2 regions of the Bacillus thuringiensis genome follow, and region 1 is predicted to be linked to the other one. Evidence: riboswitches for the same ligand, from Rfam matches in the RefSeq annotation. Region 1 holds a riboswitch; the other holds the start of a gene.

Region 1 (3,187 bases):
GTTCCGTGTTCATAAAATTCAAAGGAAGCATTATAAGTTTGTCCTGACCTTCCGTTCCCATATAATTGTAAAAAGTTTTTTGCATCACCTTTAGTTATTGGTGTTTTAACATCTACAGATGAAGCTGTCATAGAGTGAATATTAATACGGACATCAATCCATTTCCCTTGATATTCACCAGCTTTTTTTACTAATACGTACTGTTCTCTATTTGAATTTCTAAATGTATATTGACTTTGACCAGTTCTGTCATTGCTACTACCCTTTACCTCATATGTTACTTGTGGGCTCCAAACAAATCTAAAAGCATATTTACCCGAGATAGAAGGCCCTTCACCTGTTCTATTATTTATTACCTTTACATTTGGATATTTAAGAATACTTGTAACAGGACTAGCAGCTAGTAGAGATTGGCTCTTTAATACCTTCTCAGCTTGAATAGCAGGTAATTCCTGATTATTTTCGTTTATCCTATTGCTCTCTTTTAATTCATTTTCCTTTGGTACGAGTTCCTCATTAACCTTTTCTTTCGCTAAAGTCTTCGTTTCTTTTGGAACTTCAGCATTAGTAGCATTTATTTCTTGTTTTTTATTTTCTTCCGATACTTTCACTTTTTCACTGATTTCTTTTTTCACAACTTCCTCTGAAGCCTTTGGATTTTCATCAGAAATAGCTATATTTAAAGCCTCTTTTTTCTCTACAACATGTAGAGAAGGAGATTCAATTTTCTTTTCATTTCCTTCAAACTTCACTATCGGTTCAAATTTGTACTCTCCAGCTTTTTTCATTTGAATGACTACATATACGTCACCGATAAAATTACTTTGCTCATTCTTTTCAATTTTTACAATGTGATCTTCTGTTACTGAAATGCTTTGAATCGCTTTATTGTTTTCGTTCATTTTTTTCGTTTCTGCTTCATTGAACAGCTGCTCATTAGATAATTTCAGCTCGATATTAGCATCTTGTTTATTTGTATTTGTAATCTTTAATACTACATTTTCATCAACTTTTATTTCTTGTTTATCCATATGAACGATAAAACGTCCTTGCTCGTCGTTTGTAACCGCATAAACTTTCGTTGCAGAGTAATCTAGCACACCAACTTGGGTAAATAATATTCCTCCAGCGAGAAGTATACGCCCAAATTTACCTATTTGATTTTGCAATGTACTTCCCTCCCCCACTTTCTATGTACCGAATATTTCGAATATTAGATGTATTAATCGACTAAATTTACAATCATAATGTGTATTCCTAAAAAATAAAAAGCCTGGTTGCCTCTTCGATTTTCATACATCACAACATGTGTGAAAATCCAAACTGCAACCAGACTATCATAGTAATTTTCATTACCTTAGACTCTTAGCTTTGCGACCTATCCTTTCGAATAGTGTGCCCATTTATTTTTTCTTTTTGAGACAATAAAAAATCCGGTTGCCTCTTCGATTTTCATACATACAACTATGTGTGAAAATCCAAACTGCAACCAGACTATCATAGTAATTTTCATTACCTTAGACTCTTAGCTTTGCGACCTATCCTTTCGAATAGTGTGCCCATTTATTTTTTCTTTTTGAGACAATAAAAAATCCGGTTGCCTCTTCGATTTTCATACATACAACTATGTGTGAAAATCCAAACTGCAACCAGACTATCATAGTAATTTTCATTACTTTAGACTCTTAGCTTTGCGACCTATCCTTTCGAATAGTGTGCCAAAAATAGGTATTTATTTATCGTGTTTTGAATATACCATTAAAACCCAAAAAAGAAAATAGTTTTTTTAGAAAAAAACAATTAATTTTTATAGTCTAAATTTTTTACCAAAAAATCCATAATAAAAACTTATAAAAACATTTTGATCTTAGAAACACATCATACATTCTTTATCGATAAAATGAGATTTTTACTATCCACAAATAGCAAGATAAAATAGAAAAACATCACTTATTTGGAAGTGATGTTTTTTCTATTTAATGCAGTGGTAACATAACCTCAACCGTCGTTCCAACCCCAACTTCACTTTCAAAACTCATTTTACCGTTGTGGTCTTTAATAATTTTTTCTGTAACTACTAAACCTAGACCAGTTCCTGTTTCTTTCGTTGTATAAAAGGCTTCATTTAACTTTGGAATTTTATCTTTCGGAATGCCGCATCCCTCATCTTTCACTTGAATGATGATTCCATCTTTTACAGTAACTTTAATCGTAATTGTTCCGCCAACTGACATTGCTTCAATTGCATTTTTAATTAAATTAAAAAAGACCTGTTTTAATCGTTTTTCATCACATGTAATTGATGGTAAGTCTTTACTGTAAATACCTTGTATGTTGACTCCTTGTTTTAACGCAGGCTTTTCCATAACTCGAATAACATAAGAGATAATTTCTTCTATGTTATGAGTTTCTGATTCTAGTGATTTAGAGTTCTCAAATCCACTAAGTTCTGTAGCAATTATATGAATCCGATCTACTTCTTGTTTCATAATATCACTATAAATTTTATCCTCTGGATGCTTGTCTGCTTGTTTATTCACAAGTTTTTTTAAGTTTGCTAAAGGTCTTCTAATCTTATAACCAATAACCGTTGCCATCTTTCCAACAGCTGCTAGTTTTTCTGTCTGTTTTATTTCTTTATCCATCATCTCAAGCGTACGAACGTAAGACTGAACCCTCAAAAATATAATCCAACATATGATAGTAAATACGCTATATAATGCCATTGGAATTAAAACGAGAGAAGATTGAATAATGATTCCTGTAAGAGCATACTTTCCGACAAGTATCGCTGGAACTAACCAGAAATATCTTTTATTCACAAAGATTGGTGCGAACAAAATAAAAAATCCTTCTACTATATTTCCACCGTCAAATTCTGCATCGCTACCATAATAAATCATAATGTTATGGATACAATCTAATACATTATAGCCAATTAGAATAATATACTTTACCGCAAAAACATTCTTCCATTTCATAAAGTATATTCCAATACAAAACAATACCACCATCAAAAAGTAAAGCCATAAACCTAAGCCATCTTCAAACTCTCCTACGCCTTCTTGCTCTCCACCGATTAATGGTACGATAAATTCATAGGCAAGATCATATACAAAAAATATAATGAAAAATAAACTTAAAAATGCTTTCAGCGCCTTTATTTCTTCATTTTTAAATATATAGC
Region 2 (3,187 bases), 1.7 Mb from region 1:
TGGTTACTTCTTTTGATGTTAATGTTTTATCATCAAAATGTAATTCTGCTTTATTAGGAATCTTCTTATCTACGTAAGAAGATAAGTCTGCATTATTTTTAATTTTCGCCTTAATACTAAGGTTAATTATCTGGTCTTCATATGACTTATAGTCAAAACTCTCACCAAATGTAAATGTTACTTCACTTCTTTGTTTATCTATATTTAACGTTCCTTTAGAAGTAATATCTTGGCCATTTTGATCATACACCTTTGCCTCTAATACTTCTAAAACATCTTCTAAATCATCACTAATTACCATAGATGTGTATTTAGGAGGATCGTTCGGTATATGTGTACCAACTTGGTATTGAATAACTTGATCCATTTGTGTTAACTGCTCATTCTCTACAAGCTTGCCATTCTCATCAACTATATTTTTTTCAATGCTAGGTGGATTATTGTCACCTGAACCGGATCCTCCCCCACCACTTACAAATACTTGTCCTACTTTTTCTTCAGTTTTAATATTTTTACCTTCTAATTTCACAGTATTTTTATGAGGCTTTGCAGCAGGATTTGTAACCTTTGTTTTATATCTTAAAATATAGCCTTTTGAACTGTCTGGAAATTCAATTGTAAATCCAGTCTTTGTTGCATTAATTTTAATGTTAGATAAATCTGCTGGCTTAATATTTGTTGGTGCATAACCATCTTCAAATACAGCCTCTTCTAATACTACGCTGTCTGTAATTAACTCATGCCCAGGTCCTAATGTATCTGTTAATTTAAGATCTTGCATTTCTGTTCCGGTTGCATTTACATATACAAGCCAATCAGCAATTGAAGGATTTTCTTGATTATAAGAACCCCATTTCAATAAATTTTCCGTATTGGGCTGTGGCTTCGGTCTCTCTGTCGTATTATTTACACTTACTTCTTTATTGACGATTTGACCATCAACGTTAAATTCTAATGGAATTTCTTTAACACCATCATATGCTTCTAGACCAAAGTAGAATTCTACGAATAAAGAACCTTTAATGTTATTCTTTCCTTCTACGTAATCACCCATAGTACATGTTAATAGACCCTTTTTCATCTCACATGTACCAACTGTTTTTCCTTCAGCATCTTTTAAAGGAAAACTCATATTCATAAGGTCTTTTCGAAACTCTTTTGGCATATCAATTGTGAATTGATCTCCACTTTTTATTTTTTCTTTAGCTGACCACTTCACTTCTACTTTCATACCATCTGAGGCTTGATACGGTTCAGATGTCGTGCCATCAGTACGAGAAATATTAATTTCGTCCACTGGACTTTTCATCACAGCAGCTTGAATAACTGGAGCCCACACATTCAGCACTGAAAATAATACTAGAAAAACTAATGAAACCATTGAAATATGCCTTTTAGTACTTTTCATTTGCATAGTTCCCTCCTATTTTTTTATATTTATATAACAAAAAAAGACCGTCCGGTTGCATCAAAAATGTGCAACCAGACGATCTTAGTAACCAATATGTATTACCGTAGACTCTAAGCTTTGCGGCCTATCCTTTCGAATAGTGTGCTAAAAATATCTTTTATTCTTTTTTTGTTTCATTTTCCTCTTAAACCAAATATTACTATACCGTCTAGACGGTTATAATTCAATACTCTATAAAATTGTTCTATTTTTCTAATAAAAAAAACAATTCACCACTACATTAAATAAGTAATGGTGAATTGTTTTCACATTATATAGTTCGTATATTCTATTTATACGAATTAACAATAAGAGCTTGAATCACTTTTTCTCTTAACTCGGGGCTTAGTCTGCCAACCCCTAAATATTCCGAATACCATAATCCATCTGCTGCTAATCTAATAATTGTTGCACATACTGAATCTATCTCATCGTTTTCTATATTCTTTTGCAGTTGCTGAAATGATTGTTGTAATGGCTCAAGTAATTCAGGTTTTAACATGAATGCTGCCATCATACTACTAGACAACTCTTCTGTTCTTCTCTCATTACTTAATCTTTCCTCTACAAAAGAGCGAACCCATCTCCCTTTCCTCTCTGAGTCTTCCGCTACTTTATTGTAAATAGCGCCCTCATAATCCTCTATCCCTCTGACTATCATACCTTCTATTAAAGCTTCTTTATTTGCAAAGTGATACAATAATCCACCTTTACTTACACCCGCCTCTTTTGCCACTGCTTCTAAGGTTAATTTAGCAACCCCTTTACATTGCACAATTTGAGAAGCGGCCGCCAAAATCTTTTGCCGCGTTATGCTGATACTCATTCCTTTTTAAAACCCCATTTCTACTAAATTTATATAAATACGAATCTTATTTTTAATATTGTTGATTACTACTAAGTATTTTCTTTATACAACAAAAGCTTCATTACCTTTGAATTTTTAGTTACTTATTCTATTAAAAATTTCCATATCATTCAATATGATAACATCAAATACACAACATTGACTATACATCTATACTTTCATATTCATTCCTAATATATCCATTAATAAAATTTACCGATTTAGTCCTTCTTATTACTTTATCCCGCTATTTGCCGGACAGTAAGACCCCCACCTCAAAATTCAGCTAAAACAAAGGAGTTAGGCGGGAGGCGGGCTGCCCATAAATGCCCGATTGGTGAGAACTAATAATCAGTGGGGAATGAACAAAATCCCCACTGATTAAAGTTTCACTTTATATACGCAACATGGACAAGTATATTTCATTTATGTTGCTCCTTTTATTTTTCCTAAAAATAATCTTACCTATTTTTTAGACAAAGTCCTCAAAAAAGAAAACCACCTACCCCCTAAAGAATATAGGGAACAGATGGTTTATGTGTTTTATTAGAAAGTAGTGCCTTCTTTTTTATAATATTCTTTTGAAATCTCTTCATAAAATGCGGCTGATGTCGCGTAGAAATAAGGTGCTAACCATAAGAAACCGATTCCTATAGTAAGAATACTTAATATGAACCAGCCTAAGAAACTTAAGCATAGTAAAAAATAATCCATTTTATGTCCATTCATCATATGACGACTCTCAGTAATCGCTTGATTCGCTGTATATTCTGGATGATCATTCAAAATAAAATATGTCATAGAATAAGAAAATGATTTAATAATACCTGGAATAATAAGAAGTAATGTCCATAGAGTCAAGTATACATACATTAGTAAATATGTTAAAA

What was found. Region 1 has a riboswitch for cyclic di-GMP ahead of AC241_RS23670 (WxL domain-containing protein). Riboswitches for the same ligand answer to the same signal wherever they lie in the genome.
Positions count from the first base shown of each region.
Region 2: it holds a riboswitch for cyclic di-GMP, as region 1 does, so the genes downstream of both, AC241_RS05380 (SpaA isopeptide-forming pilin-related protein) here and AC241_RS23670 (WxL domain-containing protein) in region 1, are expected to answer to the same signal.

Region 1 is NZ_CP012099.1:4,582,888-4,586,074, forward strand. It holds gene AC241_RS23670 (WxL domain-containing protein) at 1-1,169, opposite strand, end outside; cyclic di-GMP riboswitch class I at 1,322-1,410, opposite strand; cyclic di-GMP riboswitch class I at 1,482-1,570, opposite strand; cyclic di-GMP riboswitch class I at 1,642-1,730, opposite strand; gene AC241_RS23675 (ATP-binding protein) at 1,977-3,187, opposite strand, start outside.
Region 2 is NZ_CP012099.1:1,036,841-1,040,027, reverse strand. It holds gene AC241_RS05380 (SpaA isopeptide-forming pilin-related protein) at 1-1,414, opposite strand, end outside; cyclic di-GMP riboswitch class I at 1,475-1,567, opposite strand; gene AC241_RS05375 (TetR/AcrR family transcriptional regulator) at 1,740-2,276, opposite strand; gene AC241_RS05370 (DUF975 family protein) at 2,844-3,187, opposite strand, start outside.